Regions from separate parts of the Pantoea sp. X-Soil-ISGK-421 genome, predicted to be linked through region 1. Evidence: predicted binding sites of a transcription regulator. Region 1 holds the regulator's gene; each other region holds the start of a gene.
The links. The regulator CRP, encoded in region 1, controls carbon source genes, mostly activating them, when cyclic AMP is high. The targets are predictions, from matches to a motif close to ATGTGANNNNNNTCACAT.
Positions count from the first base shown of each region.

Region 1 (8,137 bases):
CCGAATGCAGATATTCGCTGCCTGCCAGGCTAAAGCTCGCCACCGCACCCAGCGCCATCAGCCAGGCTTTCGGGTTGATCAGCTGCAGCAAACCGCCTTGCCAGAACGGCATTTGCTTCACCGTAACCTCATCGGTTTCCAGCTTTTCATACTCGGCGGTGGCGATTTTCCACGCCAGCCACAGGAGATAAAGGCTACCGGCAATTTTCAGGATCAGATGCAGTGAAGGATAAAGCAGGATAAGACCGCCAATGCCAAATGCCACCATCAGCAACATGACTTGCATGCCGATCATGATACCAATGAGCAGCGGAAGGGTGCGCAGGAAGCCAAAATTAGCACCCGAGGCCGTAAGTAACATATTATTGGGCCCGGGCGTGATGGCCGCGACCCAGAGAAAACCTAACATTGATAAAAAAAGACTCAGTTCCATGTATATTCGGGTGCTCCTCACCCAGTAAAGCGAACAACCCATCGAAGCTATCAGCGACTTATGCATCAGACAAGCCTTTACCCAAGCTATTTTGATCGCCCCAGCGGCGAGCGCTTTAAACCACTGCGCGGATTCACTAACGCGCATCTGCAAACGCTGCTGCCGCGCATTCTACGTCGCCGCGTTACCTTACGTCCGCACTGGCAGCGTCTTGACCTGCCGGACGGCGATTTTGTTGATTTAGCGTGGAGTGAAGACCCGGCGCAGGCGCGTCATAAGCCGCGCATGGTGATGTTTCACGGTCTGGAAGGCAGCTTTCGCAGTCCCTACGCGCACGGCCTGATGCAGGCGTGTCAAGCGCGTGGCTGGCTGGCGGTGGTAATGCACTTCCGCGGCTGCAGCGGCGAACCGAACCGCTTAAAGCGCATCTATCACTCCGGTGAAACCGAAGACGCAACCTACTTTCTTAACTGGCTGCAGCGCGAATGGGGCACCGTGCCAACCGCCGCCGTCGGCGTATCCCTGGGCGGCAACATGCTCGCTTGCCTGCTGGGTCAGCAAGGTCACGATGTACCGATTGATGCGGCCATTGCCATCTCGGCGCCGCTGGCGCTCGAGCCATGCAGCACCAAACTGGATGTCGGCTTCTCGCGTTTCTATCAGCACTATTTGCTGACGCGGCTGAAGAAAAACGCCACGCGTAAATTACACGCCTGGCCCGGCACGTTGCCGGTCGATCTCGCCCAACTGCGCGCTTTTCGCCGCTTACGCGAATTTGATGATGCGATAACCGCACGTGCGCACGGTTTTATTGACGCGAACGACTATTATCAACGTGCCAGCGCGATGCCGCTGCTGACCGGCGTGCGTAAACCGCTGCTGATTATTCATGCGCAAGACGATCCCTTTATGACCGATGCGGTTATTCCGCAACCTGACCAGCTTTCAGCATCGATTCAGTATCAACTGACGCAGCAAGGCGGCCACGTTGGCTTTGTCGGCGGCACCTTGCTTAAACCGAAAATGTGGCTGGAACAGCGCGTACCCGATTGGCTCTCAACGTATCTGGATGTGTAATTGTGATTATTCCCTGGCAAGAACTCGAAGCGGACACGCTGGAAAACCTGATTGAAACCTTTGTGTTACGCGAAGGTACTGATTATGGCGAGCAGGAACGCAGTTTACTGCAAAAAGTTGCCGACGTGCGCCGCCAGCTGGAGCGTGGCGATGTGGTGCTGGTGTGGTCGGAACTGCATGAATCCATCAATATCATGCCAAAAGGTGAATTCCGCGGCTGATGCACCCCGCGGCAATTCGTGGTAACAATGCTCATCGCCGGACCTCACAGGGAGCTCTGTTATGTCAGCCAGGCATCCAATTATTGCCGTTACCGGTTCCAGCGGCGCCGGAACCACTACCACCAGCCTTGCCTTCCGTAAGATTTTCCAGCAGCTGAATTTGCATGCAGCGGAAGTAGAAGGCGACAGTTTCCATCGCTTCACGCGTCCGGAAATGGACATGGCGATCCGCAAGGCGCGCGATCTGGGTCGCCATATCAGTTACTTCGGCCCGGAAGCCAACGACTTCGGCTTGCTTGAGCAGACGTTCAGGCATTACGGCCAAACCGGTTTGGGCGAATCGCGTAAATATTTGCACACATACGACGAAGCCGTGCCGTGGAATCAGGTGCCGGGCACTTTCACCCCCTGGCAACCGCTGCCGGAGAACACTGATGTGCTGTTCTATGAAGGCTTGCACGGCGGCGTGGTCACGCAGCAGCAAAATGTCGCAGAGCATGTCGATTTGCTGGTTGGCGTAGTCCCGATTGTTAATCTTGAGTGGATTCAGAAGCTGGTGCGCGACACGGGCGAGCGCGGTCATTCGCGTGAGGCGGTGATGGATTCGGTGGTGCGTTCGATGGAGGATTACATCAACTTCATCACGCCACAGTTCTCACGCACCCACATTAACTTCCAGCGTGTGCCAACCGTTGATACGTCCAACCCATTTGCGGCACGCGAAATTCCGTCGCTCGACGAAAGTTTCGTAGTGATTCATTTCCGCGGTCTGGAAGGCATCGCGTTCCCCTATCTCCTGTCGATGATTCAGGGATCGTTTATCTCCCACATCAATACGCTGGTGGTGCCGGGCGGAAAAATGGGACTGGCGATGGAGCTGATTATGCTACCGCTGGTGCAGCGACTCATTGAAGGGAAGCGGATTGAGTGAGTGTCATTGGTCGCCATGAATGGCGACCCTACGAAATGAGAGCGTTTTGTAGGGTGCGCATTAATGCGCACCTGCCAGCATTAAAGCGCGATCACTTCGTAGCTATGCGTAATTTCCACGCCTTTGCCCAGCATGATCGCCACCGAGCAATATTTTTCCGCTGACAAATCAACAGCGCGTGAAACCGCCTTGTCGCTCAACGCTTTGCCGCTGACGATGAAGTGGAGATTGATGTGGGTAAAAATACGTGGCGCTTCTTCCCGACGTTCTGAAGTGAGTTTCACTTCGCAATCGGCGACATCGCTGCGCCCTTTTTGCAGGATCGACACCACATCAATAGCGCTACAACCGCCCGCCGCCATCAGCACCATCTCCATTGGACTTGGCGCTTTATCACCGGAATTACCGTCCATTAATACCTGATGGCCGGATGAGGATTCTCCGAGAAAGGTCAAACCTTCCACCCATTTCACTCGTGCCTGCATTATTCTTTCTCCTGAAGAGGCGGTTTTGCCGCCAGAGTACGCTTTCACCTGACAAACAGCAATCCAGAGTAATCCCCCTTCTGCTGAAGCGAGACAACACAAGACAGCTCGCTAAAGCTGTGCTACAAACAGTGCTGAAAATATTTTCGTCATTACAGACGAAGGCGGGAAGAATCAAAAGCGTAGCTTAAGAGTCCACCCGGAATAATTTTTCCTTTACTGGAAACGCTCGACGATTAAACCGCCTGACAGGGAAAAATGCCCCCTGTATTTTGGGCACGATTACAACAGAGGATAATAGCGAATGGTTCTCGGCAAACCGCAAACAGACCCTACACTCGAATGGTTCCTGTCCCATTGCCATATTCACAAATATCCATCCAAAAGCACGCTCATCCATCAGGGTGAGAAAGCGGAAACGCTGTACTACATCGTGAAAGGTTCCGTAGCGGTACTGATTAAAGATGAAGAAGGCAAAGAGATGATTCTCTCCTATCTCAATCAGGGAGATTTTATCGGCGAACTCGGTCTTTTCGAAGAAGGCCAGGAACGCAGTGCTTGGGTGCGTGCGAAGTCTGCCTGCGAAGTGGCTGAAATTTCATACAAAAAATTCCGTCAGCTGATTCAGGTAAACCCGGATATTTTAATGCGACTTTCGTCGCAAATGGCGCGTCGTCTGCAAGTGACATCTGAGAAAGTGGGCAACCTTGCCTTCCTCGATGTGACCGGACGTATCGCGCAAACGCTGCTAAATCTGGCCAAACAGCCAGATGCGATGACTCACCCGGACGGGATGCAAATCAAAATCACCCGTCAGGAGATTGGTCAGATCGTGGGCTGCTCACGCGAAACCGTGGGTCGTATCCTGAAAATGCTGGAAGATCAGAATCTGATCTCCGCACACGGTAAAACCATCGTCGTTTACGGCACCCGCTAATTTCTTCTCACCCACGGCGTGATGGCAACATCGCGCCGTTTCTATTTGCGATGAGCTGATGTGGCGCCGAATCATCTATCATCCTGAAGTTAACTATGCGCTGCGGCAAACGCTGGTGCTGTGCCTGCCTGTGGCTCTCGGCTGGCTGTTTGGCGATCTGCAAAAAGGTCTGCTGTTCTCGTTAGTGCCTGCCTGTTGCAATATGGCGGGGCTGGATACGCCGCACAAACGCTTCTTCAAACGCCTGATTGTAGGGGGTTCGCTGTTTGCCACCGGCAGTTTCCTGATGCAAATCCTCACCGCGTACCAAATTCCGCTGCCGCTGATTTTGCTGGCGCTGCCGCTGCTGATTGGCGTGACCGGTGAAATCGGCCCACTGCATGCGCGCCTGCTCCCCGCGACGTTAATCGCCGCCATCTTTACGCTCAGTTTAGTGGGACGCATGCCGATGTGGGTGCCGCCGCTGCTCTACATAGGCGGCACGCTGTGGTACGGCTTGTTCAACTGGTTCTGGTTCTGGCTGTGGAAAGAGCAGCCGATGCGCGAATCGCTTAGCCTGCTGTTCCGTGAGCTGGCCGATTATTGCGATGCCAAATACACCTTACTGACGCAGTTGACCGATCCGGAAAAAGCGCTGCCCCCCCTGCTGGCACGCCAGCAAAAGGCGGTCGATCTCATCACGACCTGCTACCAGCAAATGCACATGTTGTCGGCCAGCCGTGATAACAGCCACAAACGTCTGACACGCGCTTTTCAGGTGGCGCTGGATTTACAGGAACACATCTCGGTGAGTTTGCATCAGCCCGAAGAGGTGCAAAAGCTCGTGGAGGAGAGCCACGCCGAAGCGGTGATTCGCTGGAACGCCAAAATCATCTCAGCCCGGCTGCGCGTGCTGGCCGATGCGATCCTCTACCATCAATTACCCGATCGTTTTCACATGGAGAAACAGCTCGGCGCGCTGGAGAAAATTGCGCGCCAGCATCCGGATAATCCGGTCGGCAACTTCTGCCTGTATCACTTCAGTCGCATCGCCCGCGTGTTGCGCACGCAGAAGCCACTCTACACACGTGACCTGATGGCCGATCGCCAGCGCCGTTTGCCGCTGTTGCCGGCGTTGCGCAGTTATCTGTCGTTCAAATCTTCCGCGTTACGCACCGCCGCTCGTTTCGCCGTGATGCTGATGTTTGGCAGCGCGTTGGCGCTGTTCTTCAACATTCCCAAACCTTACTGGATTCTGATGACCATCATGTTCGTCAGCCAGAACGGCTACAGCGCGACACGCGTGCGTATTCAGCACCGTGCGCTGGGCACCTTTGCGGGTTTGCTGATCGCTGCCGCCTCGCTACAGCTGGCGGTGCCGGAATCGATCACGCTGCTGTTTATGCTGGGGATCACGCTGGCAAGTTATCTGATCACGCGGAAATATTATGGCTGGTCGATGATTGGCTTCACCGTCACCGCAGTGTATTCGCTGCAGCTGCTGTCACTTAACGGCGCGCAATTTTTACTGCCACGCATGATGGATACCCTGATGGGCTGTTTGATTGCCTTCGCCGGGATGATTTGGTTGTGGCCGCAGTGGCAAAGCGGGCTGCTGCGCAAGAACGCACACGATGCGCTGGAAGCGTATCAGGATGCCTTGCGACTGTTGCTGGGACCGGAACAGTCGCCCGAGAAACTGGCTTATCAGCGCATGAAGGTTAATCAGGCGCACAATGCGCTGTTCAACTCATTGAACCAGGCATCGAGCGAGCCGGGCTTTAACCTGCAATATCTAAAAGATATGCGCATGTGGGTAACGCACAGTCAGTTCATTGTCGAGCATATTAACGCCATGACGATCCTGGCGCGCGAACACACCATGTTGACGGCGAAGCTGGCAGAACGTTATCTGCAATCCTGTGAAATCGCGCTGCAGCGTTGTCAGCAGCGGCTGGCATATGACGGGCCGGGCAACGACAGTAATATTCTGGAGGCGCCGGAGAATCTTAATGAAGGGCCGGTGACGATTGTCGAACAGCATGTGAAGCGGATCTTGCAGCACCTTAACGTCATGCACACCATCTCTTCACTGGCGTGGAGCCAGCGACCGCATCATGGTCGCTGGCTCAAGGTGTTACGTCCTAAAGCGGATTAAGCGGCCAGTACCTTTTCAATCGCGCGGGCGAAACGCGTCATGCCTTCGGCGATATCGGTAGGTTCAATCACCAGTGACGGCACAAAACGAATCACATCGGTGCCCGCAGTGAGAATCATCAGCCCTTCCGCTGCGCAAGCGTTGAGAATGTCACGCGCTTTGCTGGCAAACTGCGGCTTCAGCGCGGCCCCCATCAGCAGACCTTTGCCGCGAATCTCGCTAAAGATAGCGAATTTGCTGTCGATGGCTTGCAGCGCTTCAACAAATTGCTGACGACGTGCTTCTACACCTGCCAGCACTTGCGGCGTGTTGATGATATCCAACGCGGTTTCGGCAATCGCACAGGCCAGCGGATTGCCGCCGTAGGTGGTGCCGTGTACGCCCGGCGCCATCACCGAGGCAATTTCGTTGGTAGTCAGCATCGCACTCACCGGGAATCCGCCGCCCAGCGCTTTCGCGGTGGTGAGGATATCGGGCTTAATGCCGTAATGTTCATAGCTAAACAGTTTGCCGCTGCGGCCCATGCCGCTCTGCACTTCATCCAGCACCAGCAACGCATGGTGTTCATCACAGAGCGCGCGCAGACCTTGCATAAATTCTTGCGTAGCCGGCACAACGCCACCTTCGCCCTGAATCGGCTCGACCACGATGGCGCAGGTATGATCGTCAATCACCGCTTTGACCGCCTCAAGATCGTTGAACGGCACATGCACGATATCCGCCGGTTTTGGACCGAAACCATCGGAGTATTTCGGTTGGCCACCAACCGACACGGTAAACAGCGTGCGGCCGTGGAAGGCATTGTGAAAGGCGATGATTTTGCTTTTGAACGGGCTGTGTTTTTTACAGGCGTAATAACGCGCCAGCTTGAATGCCGCTTCGTTGGCTTCCGCACCGGAGTTACCGAAAAATACCCGATCGGCAAAGGTAGCAGCGATCAGTTTGCTGGCCAGACGCAGCGCCGGTTCGTTGGTGAACACGTTGCTGGTGTGCCACAGCGTTTCGCCCTGCGTTTTCAGCGTTTCCACCAGCGCCGGATGGCAATGGCCCAATGCAGTCACCGCGATACCGCCGGAGAAATCGATATACTCTTTGCCCTGCTGATCCCACACTCGGCTGCCTTTGCCTTTAACCGGCACAAACTGCGCAGGTGCATAAACAGGCAAAATAACGTTATCGAACGTTTCCCGGGTTACCGCTAGTTTTTCCGCTGCCATTGACGACCTCATCGGGTTATTTGTTGAGCTGATGTGAAATTATAATCACAAAATATGCATAAAAAATCACACGAAGGCAAACATAAGTTACGCGTTGAGGAAATTAGCCAGCAGCTGATGCCCTTGCTCACTGAGAATGCTTTCCGGATGAAACTGCACGCCTTCCAGCGACAAGCGACGATGGCGGAAACCCATGATCTCATCCGGCTGGCCATCGCGCAGGCTCCACGCGGTGACTTCAAACTCAGCAGGCAGCGAATCGCGCGCCACAATCAATGAATGGTAGCGCGTCACAGTAAGCGGATTGTTCAGACCGCGAAACACACCTTGACTGGTGTGCTGGATCAGCGAGGTTTTGCCGTGCATCACCTGGCGCGCGCGCACCACCTGCGCACCATAGGCTTGTGCGATCGCCTGATGCCCGAGGCAAACGCCAAGAATCGGCACGCGTCCGGCGAAATGGCGAATAGCCGCGAGCGAAATGCCGGATTGATCCGGCGTACATGGGCCAGGTGAAATCACCAGATGCGTCAGCGGCAGCGCGTCAATCTCATCCAACGTAATGGCGTCGTTGCGCACGACGCGCACGTCAGCGCCCAACTCGCAGAAGTATTGGTAGAGATTCCAGGTAAAGGAGTCGTAGTTATCGATTAGCAGCAGCATATTAAGTCGTAAATGTGAGTCATTGCTGGCGACCGG
Region 1 covers NZ_AP035979.1:3,730,328-3,738,464, forward strand. Annotated here, with positions in the region: gene AC6I8K_RS17295 (LysE family translocator) at 1-433, opposite strand, end outside; gene AC6I8K_RS17300 (hydrolase) at 494-1,510, shown strand; gene AC6I8K_RS17305 (YheU family protein) at 1,513-1,731, shown strand; gene AC6I8K_RS17310 (phosphoribulokinase) at 1,793-2,662, shown strand; gene AC6I8K_RS17315 (OsmC family protein) at 2,743-3,147, opposite strand; gene crp (cAMP-activated global transcriptional regulator CRP) at 3,452-4,084, shown strand; gene AC6I8K_RS17325 (YccS/YhfK family putative transporter) at 4,143-6,221, shown strand; gene argD (bifunctional acetylornithine/succinyldiaminopimelate transaminase) at 6,218-7,438, opposite strand; gene AC6I8K_RS17335 (aminodeoxychorismate synthase component II) at 7,526-8,101, opposite strand.

Region 2 (8,137 bases), 870 kb from region 1:
GGGAACCACATACCGAAGATTTTACCCACCACATCTTTACTGGCGAAGGCCAGCCACACCGCCAGGCACACCAGCCAGTTGCAACCCACACCGGAAATAAAGGAGTGCAGGAAGTCGGCATTGACTTTAGCGTGCGCAATCGCCACTGTTTTCTTTAAGAAATCGCCTTCGGTCATGCCTAGCATATGACCAAAAAACCATGCTACCGCAACGCTGCCCATAAAATTGGCGACGGTAACCCAAAACCAGTTACGCAGCACGCTAAAGCCACTGATGCGGCGTGCAAACCAGGCAATTGGCATTGTCATCATATTGCCGGTCAGCAGTTCACCGCCCGCTAACACCGTCAAAATTAAACCAACCGGGAAGACGGCAGCACCCAGTAGCACGCCGAATGAACCCCATTCAGCAGGTAGTTGGTTAATAACATGCAGATCGAGCAGGAAGCCTGTGGCGATAAATGCACCCGCCATAAAGCCGAGGATTAACAGGGTGGAGATAGGAAGGCGGCTTTTAGCCACGCCAGCTTGAATCGCCAGTTGAGCGATCTCTTTAGGTGTATGCAGCGACATAGTTCACTTTTCTTTTATTGATTAATGGGGACGTTGCTGGCCGGTCATTGAGAGAACACCCTGGTAGGATGACCGGTTAATTAGCGCGCTAAGTTTTACACGCACCATTAACGAAAACAAGGCTGTTAATAACATCTTTAACCTTGAGTTAACGCTCGGTTGAGGTGGAGTTAGAGCAGTCAACGCGGGATGGCGCATATCAAGAGTCGTCATTCGCAATGTGGTGTGGATAAAAAAGCCATACTGATGCGGGGTTGACGCCTTTTTCAGCGATCAAACACAGAACGATAATTTGACGTTGACACTCAAGAGGCGGTTTCATATTATCCCGTCCGTCGAGTTTACTCGGCAGTTTTTCGGTTCGGGGGTATAGCTCAGCTGGGAGAGCGCTTGCATGGCATGCAAGAGGTCAGCGGTTCGATCCCGCTTATCTCCACCAAACAAACCCTTCCCAAGGTTTGACCGAAAAATGATTTCCAGATGTGGGGGTATAGCTCAGCTGGGAGAGCGCTTGCATGGCATGCAAGAGGTCAGCGGTTCGATCCCGCTTATCTCCACCAAATCTCTGTTCGTTCTGAACGCATTTTAAAATCACCACAAAGAACCTGTAGCGGTGCAATTCATTGCGCAGTTTTGCTATTTCAAATTCCAAATGTGCAATAAATTGCGCCGCTACCAATAATGTAAACAGCGCATTTTTATTTATCAGACGGTTGCTAGCTGCGGCTGTAACTGCAGCACTCGAAAACTGTGCGTGCCATCGCGATCCAGCTGCGCCACCAAACCGTACTCCCAGTCCAGATAAGCTTGCATCACGCCGGGTTCGATATCGGTGCCTTCATACGGGCGGCGATAACGATCGATGGCCGGTGACAGCAGTTGCTGCTCTCCTTGCTCCGTAGGTAAACCCGCGCCGCGCCATGCCGCGTTCCCCCCTTCCAGCACAAACACCGGCTTGCCCGTCAGCTCAGCCACGTGTTCCACCGCATAACCGGCCAGCAGGCTGCTGCCGCAGGTTAATACATAGCGCCGTGCCTCCGGCAACAGCGCTTTGCCTTGCTGCAGAAGGGTAGATCGCAGCAACCAGGCCGCGCCCGGAATATGGCTGTTGAGGTGATTCGCGTGGGTGGTGAAATCCAGCACCTGCGTATGGCCATCCTGCAGCCATTCCGCCAGCTGTTGCGGCGATACAAACGCCGGGGCTGTAATCAGCGGCACTTTCGCCTTCCAGTTTCCCGTTGAACTGAAATCGCTGGCCTGCAACTCTTCCAGCACTGAAACCTGCCAGCCAAGCTGTGCCAGCCAGGAGGCGGTCATATTGGCGCGCACGCCATCATCATCAATCAGCACGATGCGCGCACCACGCACGCTGGCGTAATGATCGGTTTCCTGCACCAACTGACCTCCGGGGACGTGACGACTGCCCGGCAGATGTCCGGCGGCGTACTCTTCTGCATCACGCACATCAAACAGATAAGTGGTGCGCGACTCCTGCTGCCAGCGTTTAAGCGTGGCGAGTGGGATGCGTTCTACGCCTGCACGATCGGCGATGTTGCGCGCATGATTTGCCGCCTGACGCTGAGCCGTTTCGCTGGTCTCGCCGTAACGGCGCGACTGGCCTTTATCCAGTGCATATCCGGCTAGCGTCCAGCCGATGGTGCCATTACGCAGCGCGAATACCGGATTGCGAATTCCAGCATTCACCAGTGATTGGGTGCCAATGATGCTGCGCGTGCGTCCGGCACAGTTCACAATCACCGTGGTCTCCGGTGAGGGGGCGATATCACGCACGCGCAGCACCAGTTCACCGCCCGGTACGCTGGTCGCGCCTGGAATGCTCATGGTTTGATACTCGTCGAAACGGCGTGCATCAAGCACTACCACGTTAGCATCGCTATGAATCAGCTGATGGACTTCGTCCGCTGACAACGACGGTGTGTGAGTGTGATGCTCAACCAACTCGCCAAACGCTTTGCTGGGTGAGTTGACGTCAATAAACAGTTCGCCGCCCGCCGCTTGCCAGCCCGCTAAATCATCTGCCAGCAGCGCGACATTGGTGTAACCCAGGGCGGCAATACGCTCGGCAGCGGTTTGTACCAGACCTTCACCGTTGTCATACAGCGTAATGGCGGTGGTGCGCTGCGGAATGCGATCCAACAGCTCAAGTTCCAGTTTCGATAGCGGAATATTCACCGCAAACAGCGGATGTGCAGTAGCAAACAGCGCTTCATCGCGCACATCTACAATTGCCACTTCCTGCCGCTGACGCAGGGCATGAATAATGTCCGCCGCCTGGCGTAAAGGGAAAACCGGTTTAGTCATGTGAAAGGTCCCAAATGTTCGGTAAGTAACGGTTGCTGTAACCCGAAATAAACACGTTTTCGCTGCCATCTTCGCGGTAGACCGCGCGTTTTACCGCGCCAATGTTGGCGCCATAAACGTGAATGCTGATGGAGACGCGGTCGTCATAGGCATTGCTAACGCGATGAATGTCGCCCACCGTCGGCGAAACCGCTTCGACGCTGCCAGGATCGAGCCGTACAGGTGCGCCTTCAGGCTGCAGTCCATTTGGGCCCGCCTGCCACGATTGCGAAATTTCCGCACCGCGCAGCATGCCGATCAATCCCCATACGCGATGGTCATGGATCGGCGTATGTTGGCCAGGTCCCCACACAAAGCTCACCACGGAGAAACGCTGCTGTGCATCGGCGTGCAGCAGATATTGTTGATAATGTTCCGGATGGGGCTGGGTGAAGGCGTCGTCCAGCCAGTCGTCGTGACGAATTAACTCGCCAAGCCATTCGCTGCCTTGCCGTAGAACCGTGGCTTCCTGCGGCTGCGTATCCAGCAGGTTGGCAAGATTGGCGACAAAATCGCGCAGGCGATGGTGCTGGTAATGGCTCATGAGATTCAGGCGCTCCTTTTATCGGCGGCTGAGATCGCATCCACTTTCTCGCGCGTCAATGGAATCAGCTCGCGGCCATATTCCACCGCATCATTAAGTGGGTCGAAGCCGCGAATCAGCACGCTGTGAATGCCCAGGCGATAATATTCCAGCAGTGCATCGGACACTTGCTCCGGTGTTCCCACCAGCGCGGTAGAGTTGTAGCCGCCCTGAACCAGTTTTGCTACGCCGGTCCACAACACTTTATCCAGACGATCGCCTTCATTGGCGGCGGCAAGTAAACGCTGTGCACCGACGCTTTGCGGCTTAGCCTTACCAAAAGCAAAGCCGCTTTCGTTAAGCTGTTTCTCGGCTGTGGCGCGAATGTGTTCTGCGCGTTCCCATGCTTCTTTTTCCGTTTTGCCCAGAATCGGCCGGAACGAGATGTTGAAGTTGATTTCGCGACCCTGCTGAGCGGCGGCAGCACGCACATTGCGTACCGTCTCTTCCGCGCCTTTCAGCGGCTCGCCCCATAAAGCAAACACATCGGCATGACGGGCCGCGACATCAATCGCTTCCTGCGACGATCCACCAAAGTAGATCGGCAGTTTTTTCTGTAACGGTTTGATGGCTGAGAATGCCTGTTCGGCCTGATAAAACCGGCCTTGATGATCGTACGGTTGTGAAGATTCCAAGCTCTGCTTCAAAACGGTGAGGAACTCATCGCTACGTGCATAGCGCTCGGCTTTATTGAGGAAATCACCGTCGCGGCGCTGCTCGACATCGCTGCCGCCGCTGATGATATGCACCGCTAAACGGCCGTCGGTTAAGTGATCAAGCGAAGCCAGTTTGCGCGCCGCCAGGGTCGGTGAGACAAAGCCTGGGCGATGTGCCAGCAAGAACTTCAGCGTTGAGGTGTGCGCCGCAGCGTGGGCCGTAACCAGAAAGCCATCCGGTTGATCCGACCAATAGCCCACCAGAATGCGATCAAAACCGGCTTCTTCGTGCGCGCGTGCGAACCGGGCAATGTAATCTTTATCGAACAGCGGGCCGCTGGCCGGAATGATTTCTGAGGCGAGGCGGTGGCCGATCATGCCAAGGAATTGAATGCTCATGCGGTTCTCCTGAAGTGATGTCATGGAGAAAAACTACGGGCGCAGGTGGTGTGAACGGAAATTCAATATTGTGCATAGGTTTTGCGTTTAACGGTGAAGCGGGTGATAGCGGGGGAGAAGCAGAATCGATGCGGGATAGAACCGATGGGAATAATTAAGAAGAGAAGGGCGAGCCGCAGCTCGCCCTCTTTATCAGAAGGCCAACACCAGACCAGCGATAGCGGCTGACAGCACGCTCACCAGCGTTGAACCGTACAGCAATTTCAGGCCGAAGCGCGAAACCACGTTACCTTGCTCTTCATGCAGACCTTTAATCGCACCCGCCACAATCCCGATAGAGGAGAAGTTAGCAAAGGAGACGAGGAACACAGAGAGAATACCTTCTGAGTGTGGCGACAGCTGACCGGCGATTTTCTGCAGATCCATCATCGCCACGAATTCGTTGGAAACCAGTTTGGTTGCCATAATGCTGCCCACTTGCAGCGCTTCGTGCGCCGGCACGCCCATCACCCAGGCAAATGGATAGAACACATAACCCAGCACGCCCTGGAAGCTGATGCCGAAAATCAGATCGAACAGTGCGTTCAGACCTGAAATCAGCGCGATGAAACCAATCAGCATCGCGGCAACGATAATGGCAACTTTGAAACCGGCGAGAATGTATTCGCCCAGCATTTCGAAGAAGCTTTGGCCTTTATGCAGATCCTGCAGTTGCAGATCTTCTTCGCTATCGACGCGATAGGGGTTGATCAGCGACAGCACAATAAAGGTGCTGAACATATTCAGTACCAGCGCGGCAACCACATATTTTGGCTGCAGCATGGTCATGTAGGCGCCGACAATCGACATAGAAACAGTCGACATAGCGGTCGCAGCCATGGTGTACATGCGGCGCTGTGACATCTTGCCGAGGATATCCTTATAGGCGATAAAGTTTTCTGACTGTCCCAAAATCAGAGAACTCACGGCGTTAAAGGATTCCAGTTTGCCCATACCGTTCACTTTTGACAGCACGGTACCAATGCCGCGAATCACCCATGGCAAGATGCGGAAGTGCTGCAAAATACCGATCAGTGCGGAGATGAAGACAATCGGGCAAAGAACATTGAGGAAGAAGAAGGCGAGGCCTTTTTCACTCATATTGCCGAACACGAAGTTGGTCCCTTCGGCAGCATATTTGAGCAGATGATCAAACAAACCGGCAAAGCCCTGTACGAAGCCGAGGCCAGCGGTTGAGTTCAGGAAGAACCAGGCCAGCAGAACTTCGATCACCAGAAGTTGAACGATATAGCGAAGACGGATGCTTTTACGATCGTTGCTAACCAGCAAGGCCAGCACCGCTACCACCACTAGTGCTAAAAGAAAATGCAAAACATGGGACATGTCGGCTCCAAATTTGAGGAGGGTTGTATTTTGTTGCGTATTCTATGTAACGCGTTACTTAAAAACGAGATCAAAACCACATTATAAGTATTCGCTATCGTGATTTTTCTCAGATAACTCTGACCGATCACAACCTTATTACAAAGCATTCACAAGAAAAAACCACAAAAACATTGTCTATAAAATGACCCAAGAGTAGAGTCATTTGCGTTGCACTTATTTTTGGCAGGAACTGGCTTTACCGGAATGTATAGCAATGGCTATACTTCATAGCACCATCTATTAATACGATAACTATAACCAAATTTCATCTGCCTTGAATGCCCCTTAAGCTGAGCGGGTCAACAAGCGTTAAGACAGGGTAAAACTATGCTAGAAAGTCGCACCGCCGAGCGCGCCGCTCGCGGAGCCAGAAAGATCAAACTCGCGCTGCTCGGGCCCGCCTTTATTGCGGCGATTGGCTATATCGATCCCGGCAACTTCGCGACCAACATTCAGGCCGGCGCCGCCTACGGCTACAAGCTGTTGTGGGTAGTGGTGTGGGCCAACATCATGGCGATGCTGATTCAGCTGATGTCCGCCAAGCTGGGTATTGCGACCGGCAAAAATCTTGCGGAACACATCCGCGATCGCTTCCCGCGGCCGGCGGTGTGGTTCTATTGGGTGCAGGCGGAAATCATCGCCATGGCCACCGATCTCGCTGAATTTATTGGCGCAGCGCTTGGCTTTAAACTGCTGCTCGGCATCTCGCTGTTGCAGGGCGCGGTGCTAACCGGCATCGCGACCTACCTGATTTTGATGCTGCAAAGTCGCGGACAGAAGCCGCTGGAGCTGGTGATTGGCGGACTGCTGCTGTTCGTGGCGGCGGCTTATATTGTTGAGCTGTTTTTCTCCCAGCCGAAAGTGAGTGAGCTGGTGGTCGGCATGGCGCTGCCATCGCTGCCGACGTCGGATGCGGTATTCCTTGCCGCTGGCGTGTTAGGCGCCACTATCATGCCGCACGTCATTTATCTGCACTCCGCACTGACACAGCACGGTAATAAAGGTAGCAAGGCGCAACGTTACTCTTCAACCAAGCTGGATGTGGCGATCGCCATGACCATCGCCGGGTTTGTTAATCTGGCGATGATGGCCACGGCAGCTGCGGCGTTTCACTTCAGCGGCCATTCCAAAATTGTCGATCTCGATCAGGCGTATTTAACGCTGCAACCGCTGCTGGGCCAGGCCGCTGCGATTGTGTTTGGTTTGAGTTTGGTGGCTGCCGGTCTCTCTTCTACTGTGGTCGGTACGCTGGCGGGACAAGTGGTGATGCAGGGCTTTATCCGCTTCCATATTCCGCTGTGGTTCCGTCGCACCATCACCATGTTGCCGTCCTTTATTGTGATCTGGGCCGGCTGGGATCCGACGCGGATTCTGGTGATGAGTCAGGTGTTGCTGAGTTTTGGTATCGCACTGGCGCTGATTCCGCTGTTGTCATTTACCGGCAACCGGGAATTGATGGGGGATGAGATGGTGAACTCGCGCCTGATGCAAAACGCGGGTCGGCTGATTGTGGTGCTGGTGATCGGCCTTAATCTCTACTTGCTGGTGGGTGAAGCGCTGGGCTGGTAACGCCGTTATCAAACAAAAAGCCCGCCAGTGAGCGGGCTTTTTTGTTTAGTGATGATGGTGATCGCGATGACCACGACGATCATCATGACGATGGTCGTGCCGATGATGTTCACGACGTTCGCGTTCATGCCAGCGACGTTCACGCTCACGTTCATAGGCACGATGACGTTTCCACTCTTCATGGCGCCACCAACGGTTGTCGTTGTACTGATAACGATCGTTCCACCAGCGTGGCTCGCGCCAGCGTCCGCCGTCCCAGTAATTACCGCGACGATCGCGATCGCCGAGATGCAGCGTAACGCCCGGACCCAAATTGATGGTGGCACTGTCGGCTTGTGCTGTGCTGATAGCCAACGGGGATAAAGTCGCCAGCAAGGCGGCGAACAAAATTGCACGTTTCATAACTTCTCCTTTTCAGTAGCTTATAGCTGCCACCGTGGCGCTAGTGTGCCACATCGGACCAGGTAAGCCTTGAGAATCAGTCTTAAAACGCTGAGGGAAATCTGAATTGAGAATTTTCTGCTGCGGAAAACGCCCGACAAATGCCGGGCGGGTAAACGCTTACACCAAGA
Region 2 covers NZ_AP035979.1:2,863,777-2,871,913, reverse strand. Annotated here, with positions in the region: gene AC6I8K_RS13350 (formate/nitrite transporter family protein) at 1-572, opposite strand, end outside; tRNA gene AC6I8K_RS13345 (tRNA-Ala) at 936-1,011, shown strand; tRNA gene AC6I8K_RS13340 (tRNA-Ala) at 1,057-1,132, shown strand; gene AC6I8K_RS13335 (rhodanese homology domain-containing protein) at 1,278-2,894, opposite strand; gene AC6I8K_RS13330 (cysteine dioxygenase family protein) at 2,887-3,477, opposite strand; gene AC6I8K_RS13325 (LLM class flavin-dependent oxidoreductase) at 3,483-4,571, opposite strand; gene AC6I8K_RS13320 (NupC/NupG family nucleoside CNT transporter) at 4,764-5,954, opposite strand; gene AC6I8K_RS13315 (Nramp family divalent metal transporter) at 6,324-7,565, shown strand; gene AC6I8K_RS13310 (DUF2502 domain-containing protein) at 7,611-7,967, opposite strand; gene mgrA (L-glyceraldehyde 3-phosphate reductase) at 8,127-8,137, opposite strand, start outside.
Region 2: a site for CRP is predicted at 6,019-6,036, ahead of AC6I8K_RS13320 (NupC/NupG family nucleoside CNT transporter). Genes of this name have one in related genera too.

Region 3 (8,137 bases), 1.7 Mb from region 1:
CTTACTGGCCAGATGAACTGGGAATACACCAACGCTACCACCACCCAGCTGCTTAATATCCATAGCGGTGAATGGGACAGTGATTTGCTCGCCTGGGCAGGTGTACCCGCAAAATGGTTCGGCAAACCGACCTCACCGGGCAATACGGTAGGTTACTGGACCAGCGCCAGCGGCAACAACATTCCGGTCATCGCGGTTGCCACGCACGACACCGCGAGCGCCGTTTTAGCAACCCCCTTAATGCAGGATGATGCCGCTTATCTCAGCTCTGGGACCTGGTCGCTAATGGGGATTGAGAGCCTGCAACCCTGCGTCAGCACTGCCGCGCTTAAAGCCAACATTACCAATGAAGGTGGGGCAGAAGGCTATCGCGTTCTCAAAAACATCATGGGATTGTGGCTGCTGCAACGTGTCTGCACCGAGCTGCAAATTACCGATCTCTGCGCGTTGATAGCAGAAGCGGCACAGGAAATTGCCTGTAATGCGCTTATAAACCCGAACCACAGCCGTTTTATCAATCCAGACAGCATGGTTCAGGAGATTCAAAACGCTTGCGCCGAACAGAATATGCCCATTCCGCAGACGCCTGCCGCGCTGGCGCGCACCATTTTTGACAGTTTGGCCTTGCTGTATCGCCAGGTGATGGGTGAACTCGGTCAACTGCGCGCCGCGCCGCTGCGCCAACTGCATGTGGTGGGCGGTGGCAGTCAGAATCCGCTGTTAAATCAATTATGTGCTGATGCCTGTCAACTGCCGGTATTGGCAGGACCGATTGAAGCCTCGACGCTCGGTAACGTCGGCTGCCAGTTAATCGCCTTGGGCGAACTGCGTGACGTTAGCGATCTACGACGCTGCATTAGCCAAAACTTCCCGTTAGAAAAATTTGAACCGTTGAACAACAGCGCCTTTGCTGCCCATCAGGCACGCTTTGCGGCGCTAAGCCAACCTGCTAAGGAACTTGCATATGACTAAGCTGATTGAACAGGCCTTCGAACTGGCCAAACAACGCTACGCCGCAATTGGCGTGGATGTGGAACAGGTAATGGCGCAGCTGGATGGCATTCCGGTCTCGATGCACTGCTGGCAAGGCGATGACGTGCGTGGTTTTGAAAATCCGAACGGAGAACTGACCGGCGGTATTCAGGCCACTGGCAACTATCCGGGACGCGCCCGCAATGCCGATGAGCTGCGCGCTGATGTTGAAAAAGCGATGTCACTCATTCCAGGTGCAAAACGTCTTAACTTGCATGCAATTTATCTGGAGAGCGACAAGCCGGTCGATCGTGATGCGATTGAACCGAAACACTTCAGCAACTGGGTTGAATGGGCCAAAACCCATAAGCTAGGCCTTGATTTCAATCCAAGCTGCTTTTCACACCCGTTGAGCGCGGATGGCTTTACGCTATCACATGCCGACAAAGGCATTCGCCAGTTCTGGATCGATCACTGCAAGGCCAGCCGCCGTATCTCAGCACATTTTGGTGAGCAGTTGGGCACCGCATCCGTCATGAATATCTGGGTGCCGGACGGTATGAAAGACCTCACAGTCGATCGACTGGGACCGCGCCAACGCCTGGCGAGTGCGCTTGATGACGTGATCAGTGAAAAACTCAATCCCGCGCATCATATCGATGCGGTTGAGAGCAAACTGTTTGGCATTGGTGCGGAAAGCTACACCGTGGGTTCCAATGAATTCTGCCTCGGTTATGCCAGCAGCCGCCAGACCGCACTGACTCTGGATGCCGGCCACTTCCACCCAACCGAAGTTATTTCCGACAAAATCTCCACGGCCATGCTCTATGTGCCTCGCCTGCTGCTGCACGTAAGCCGTCCGGTTCGCTGGGACAGCGATCACGTGGTGATTCTCGACGATGAAACACAAGCCATCGCCACCGAGATCGCGCGTCACAAACTGTTCGACAAGGTGCATATCGGCCTGGACTTCTTCGATGCGTCTATTAACCGCATCGCGGCCTGGGTAATTGGTACACGCAATGCCAAAAAAGCGCTGCTGCGTGCGCTGCTGGAACCCACCGATCAGTTACGCAAGCTTGAGAGCGAAGGGGATTACACCGGACGTCTGGCGATGCTGGAAGAACAAAAATCGTTGCCGTGGCAAGCGGTGTGGGAAGCCTGGTGTCTGCGCCACGATGTCCCTGCTGATGCCAGCTGGCTGAGCGAAGTCCGTCATTACGAACAACAAACACTGCGTCAACGTTAAGGGACACACCATGCAAAATATTCTCTCTTCCGCTTTTGTTCAGGGAATGGTTAAAGCGACCAGCGACATGTGGTTGAAGGGCTGGGATGAACGTAATGGCGGCAACGTCAGCCTACGTTTACTGCCGGAAGAAGTTAAAGATTTCACCGGTGATTTCTATGCAGAGCCGCGCTGTATTGAACTGACAAAACCCGCGCCGGCGTTGGCCAATGATTGGTTCCTGGTCACCGGGTCGGGCAAGTTTTTCCGCAATGTACAAATCGACCCGGCCGATTGTCTGGCGCTACTGCAGGTGGATGACAAAGGCTTGTCATATAAAATCCATTGGGGGTTGAGTAACGGTGGCTTGCCAACATCAGAACTGGCAGCCCACTTCCAATCGCACAGCGTGCGCAAACAGATCTCAAATGGCGTTGATCGCGTCATTATGCACTGCCATGCCACCAACTTTATGGCGCTGAGTTATGTGGTGGATCTGGATTCCGCACGCTTCACACGCCTGCTGTGGGAAGGCAGCACTGAATGTCTGGTGGTGTTCCCGGATGGCGTCGGCATTCTGCCATGGATGGTGCCAGGCACTGATGGAATTGGTCAGGCCACGGCTGATGCGATGGCGAACCACAGCATTGTGATGTGGCCGTTCCACGGTATCTTTGGCGCGGGTCCAAACCTCGATGAGACCTTTGGCCTGATCGACACTGCGGAGAAATCCTCCGAAGTGGTGGTGAAAGCACTGTCGATGGGTGGAATCCGTCAAAGCATCACCACAGAGCAGCTGATCGCGTTGGGTGAACGCTTCAACGTCAAGCCGTGGCAAGCGGCTCTGCAGGCGGAACGCAGCGATGTTGCGTAAAGCCTTTGTGATGCAGGTGCATGCACACTGCCACGATGAGTATCTGCGCCGTCATACGCCAATTTGGCCGGAGCTGGCTGAGACGCTGAAGGCGCATGGCGCGCACAATTACGCTATCTGGCTGGATGGTGAACGCAATCTGCTGTTTGCCAGCGTGGAAATTGAGTCTGAAGCGCGTTGGGAAGCAGTAGCAAAAACAGAAGTGTGTCAGCGCTGGTGGGCATCAATGAAGGATTTAATGCCATCTAACCCGGATAACAGCCCGGTGAGCGCGCCATTAACACCGATGTTTTTCCTACCTTAACGCTCGTTCGCCTCACGCGTAGTATTGAGGCCATAAATTCAGGCCGACAGGGAAGTCGGCCTGAATTTTATTGGGTGCTCAATTCACAATATCCCGCGAGAGCGGGCCAGATTGCCATTTGTGTATCCACGATCTGGTCAAGATCGCTGCGATTAGCACCTTCACGAGCACGCACGGACATTCCCTGCAGTAAGCACGCCAGATAGCTGGCTAAGATTGCACTATTGGCACATTGCGGTAACTCGCCGCGCTGCTGCCGGGTATCAAGAAATGCTTTTAACGCGGATTCCTGCGCATGATGCTGCTGCGCCAGCATTTGCGCCACTTCTTGTGAAGCGGAAGAAAGTGCGCTCGAGGTACAAATGAAGAAACAGCCTGCTGGCTTATCACATTCGGTGAAGCACGCGGCAGTTGCACGAAAATAAGCTTCAATAGCCGTTTTCACATCTAATACATCATCATTCAATACTGCGTTACGTTGCGCGCTAAACGTTTCAATATATCGCTGCATCGCCGCACGGAATAAGCCTTCTTTATTTTCAAACTCAGCATAAAGTGTTGGGGCTTTAGCGCCGGTTGCGTTAACCAAATCGGACAACGAAGTGCCTTCATAGCCATGCGCCCAGAACAACATCAATGCCTTGTCCAGGGCATCGTTGCGATCAAACACCTTCGGGCGGCCGCGCGTTTTCCTGTTCACCACATCGTTAACTTCTGTCATTGGGCACCTCAAAGCTAAGTAACACCCAATTAAATTACCGATCATTAAATAAATATGCAAGCGCAGCGCGAAATGAGCCTGTGCGGCTTTATCCGTTCGTGCTTTTGGCTGACGAAAGCACCCAAATGGATAAGTCAAAAAGGGCCGCGAAGCCCATAATCACGCCACTTTCAATTTAAATAACGACCATTAATAAAATGATTGACGCGCGCACCCTTTCGGCAGTAGCATTTAATTAACGGTTGTTAACTTAATTATGACCGACCCCAATTCATCTGTTTAAGAGAGCAAAATTATGAAAAGCATCAAACTGACCCTGGCCGCATTAGCATTGTCTTCAATCGCGTTTGGTAGCATGGCTGCAGACCTGGTAAACGCAGCGCCGCTGAATCAACAACAAGTTGGCGTGATTAGCGCATCAGGCAGCACCAACCTGACCTCGCTGGAGAATCAGCTAGCGGAAAAGGCCAATGCTGCCGGAGCAAAGTCTTTCCGCATCACTTCGACCTCTGGCAACAACAAGCTAAATGGCACAGCAGTAATTTATAACTAAGAGAATGGTGCGGAGTGCGATGAAGCATTCCGTGAGAAGTGATTAAAAGGCTTCAGAAGATACACCTTCTGAAGCCTTTTTTTGTTATCCGTTGGTACGGAGTTGCGGGTAGCGACGGAAGATAGCGATACACCACAACAGTGCGGCAAGGCCAATGATGCCGCCGACGTTACCGACATCAGACATTTGCATATGCAGACTGACCTGGTTGCCCAGCAGCGCACCCGCGCCGATACCGATGTTATAAATACCCGAAAATAGCGACATCGCGACGTCTGTCGCATCCGGTGCCAGCGCTAAAACACGTACCTGCATCGCCAACCCAATCATCATCATTGCCATGCCCCAAACGATGCACAACACGGTGATAGCGGCGGGACGGACTGCGGCAAACACCAGCAAGCCCATACATAGCGTGATCATCGCAATCGCGGCGATCAGCATCGCCGAAGGAAATTTATTCCCCAGCGTACTAAACAACACGCTGCCGATAATTCCCGCCGATCCAAACAGCAGTAAAAGCAGGGTGGTGAAATTATCGTCGGCATTGGCAACAATCTGCATAAAGGGTTCGATGTAGCTGTAAGCGGTGTAATGTGCCGTCACCACTACCGTGACCAAAATGTACATCGCCACCAGCGCTGGGCGGCGGAATAGCATCGGCACGCTGCTCAGTGACCCGGTGTGCTCGCTCGGCAGACGCGGCAGTATGCGCATTAGCAAGATCATCAACACCAGGGCGGAAAGGCCGATCATGCCGAAGGTGGTGCGCCAGCCAAGATATTGACCAACGATACGACCAATCGGCACGCCCAGCACCATCGCCAGCGCGGTACCGGTTGCCAGCATACTCAGTGCCTGCGTTTTTTTCCCCGCCGGCGCCACGCGAATCGCTAGCGAAGCGGTAATTGACCAGAAAACGGCGTGCGCTAAGGCAATACCGATACGTGAGATAACCAGTGAAGTGAAATCCCATGCCACGGAAGAGAGCACATGGCTGGCCACAAACACAATGAAGAGCACCGCTAACAGCAAGCGTCGCTCAATGTTGCGGGTTAGTAACATCAACGGCAGCGACAATAAGGCCACAACCCACGCATAGATAGTCAGCATGATGCCGACGTCAGCAGTTTTCATGTCATAGCTGGCGGCGATATCCGACAGCAGGCCGACCGGTACGAATTCTGTGGTGTTAAATACAAAAGCAGCAATGGCCAGCAATACAACGCGTAGCCAGGCCGTTTTACGGGAAACAGTAGTAGATTGCATGGATTTCAAATCTGTCAGACGGCGAGTGAAAGGGCGAGGTGGCACCCCATAAAGTGACCTGAGTCACAAATTTACGCTATTGTGGAGCATTAATGAGCGGAGGGAAACCGTTTGTCGGGATTTTATTACTGAATATTTTTTATCGCGAAAGTGGTTGTTAATAGCCTGAGGTTATTAGGCTTTCTGCTTACAACGCGAGAGTGACTTAGAGCGATAGCAGTGGGAAAGAGGCGACTGGACCCAACGACGGTTTTGCAGCGTTAAGGTCCAGTCATTATTACATTTAAATTTATTGTTATTGTGTAACGCCTCAGTCGTGCTTAACAAAAGAGCTTAAGCACATGGCCATTCTCAAATCATGATTATCAGAGTCGCACCATGTGTTTTAGTGCCACGCTATTTTGAGTCGTCATGTTTTTTTTTACATTAACCGGACAGCAATGCTCGCAGCCCAGCGCGCTGGCATAAAATTTACGGGCTTGCTGAATGGCGGCATTTGGCGTGTAAAAAGTACCAAGAAAACGGCGTACCTCATCGGCGGGCAAGAACGGGCAACCCGTTGCATGTACTACATGGTTGTCGTTATAGCCGGCGTGCTTATCGACGTAATAATAGCGTTCCATCTAACGTCCTCATTGCTGTGAAATAATAAAAGTCTAACTATTGTTGGAATGGAATGAATTATAGCGATGAATGGACGTTTTGTTTTATCTGGGACTGTGAGATCGGCGCATGGCGTGATTGAGAGAAGAGAACGGGGCACATCAGCCCCGTTTAACAGATGAAAGGTATTACAGTTTTCGGCACTGCAAACGCCAACCGACCAGCAAAGCCATTAATAATAGCAGGCTAATGAATGCGGTTACGCCCATCCAACCGTAACTGTGCCAGAATACGCCGCCCAACGTACCCGCCACGCTGGAGCCAACGTAATAGCTGAACAGATAGAGTGAAGATGCCTGGCCTTTAGCACGACGCGCACGCGGGCCAATCCAGCCGCTGGCAACAGAGTGTGCCGCAAAGAATCCGGCGGTGAACAGCATCATGCCGGGCAAAATTAGCCACAGTGAGTCAAACGCTGTCAGCAGCAATCCCGCTAGCATAATCGCAGTAGCGCCGATCATCACGGGAGCGCGCCCAAAGCGGCTGGTCATCGCACCCGCTTTCGGGGAACTCCATGAACCCGTCAGATAGACCACCGAGAGCAAACCCACCACCGCCTGGCTCAGCGACCACGGCGCGCTTAGCAGGCGATAACCAATATAGTTGAACAGGGTGACGAACGCGCCCATCAGCAGAAAGCCTTCAGCAAACAGCAGCGGCAGACCTTTATCGCGCCAGTGCAGACGGAAATTGATCAGCAAACTGCGCGGACGTAATGAGGCCGGACGGAAATGACGTGACGCGGGCAAAATTTTCCAGAACATCAGCGCGCCCGCCAACGCGAAGCAACCAATGACGCCTACCGCAACGCGCCACGAGAAGAAATCGGTCAATACACCGGTTAACAAGCGTCCGCTCATGCCGCCTATCGAGTTACCGCTAATATACAGTCCCATGGAAAAGGCGATGACGCGCGGATGAATCTCTTCACTTAGATAAGTCATGCCAACGGCCGCAACACCGCTCAGCGATAACCCAATCAGCGCGCGCATCTGCAAAATCCCTTGCCAGCTGCTCATGGTGGCGGAAATCAAGGTACAGATGGCGGCCAGCATTAACGCGGTAACCATTACCGATTTACGCCCAATCGCATCCGACAGCGGACCAGTAAACAGTAAGCCCAGTGCCATTAAGCCGGTCGATAACGAGAGAGAAATGCTGCTTTGCGCCGGGGAAACGCCAAATTGCTGCGAAAGCACCGGCAGAATGGGCTGCACGCAATAGAGCAGGGCGAAAGTAGCAAGGCCGGCGGAAAACAAGGCCAGCGTCACGCGCATAAACTGCGGCGATCCGCGTTCAATCCATTCTGAAGGGGTTGTAGCTGGAGCAGGCTTTACGGATAACTCGTCTTCATCGAGTATCACCGCCTGGGAAGAGCGACTCACGGAACATCCTCGTTTAAGCAATCATGGCGTTACTGTAGGAAAGGGATAATAGGTTGTACAATATATTAATAATCTCAAATAAGACGTTTAAAATATGAATGTAGAGTTGCGCCATTTACGCTATTTCATTGCCGTCGCGGAAGAACTGCATTTTGGGCGGGCCGCGCA
Region 3 covers NZ_AP035979.1:2,062,032-2,070,168, reverse strand. Annotated here, with positions in the region: gene rhaB (rhamnulokinase) at 1-972, shown strand, start outside; gene AC6I8K_RS09650 (L-rhamnose isomerase) at 965-2,221, shown strand; gene rhaD (rhamnulose-1-phosphate aldolase) at 2,232-3,074, shown strand; gene rhaM (L-rhamnose mutarotase) at 3,064-3,378, shown strand; gene AC6I8K_RS09635 (TetR/AcrR family transcriptional regulator) at 3,446-4,099, opposite strand; gene bhsA (multiple stress resistance protein BhsA) at 4,395-4,652, shown strand; gene AC6I8K_RS09625 (sugar transporter) at 4,737-5,921, opposite strand; gene AC6I8K_RS09620 (hypothetical protein) at 6,287-6,544, opposite strand; gene ynfM (multidrug efflux MFS transporter YnfM/SxtP(Kp)) at 6,713-7,969, opposite strand; gene AC6I8K_RS09610 (LysR family transcriptional regulator) at 8,064-8,137, shown strand, end outside.
Region 3: a site for CRP is predicted at 5,973-5,990, ahead of AC6I8K_RS09625 (sugar transporter). Genes of this name have one in related genera too.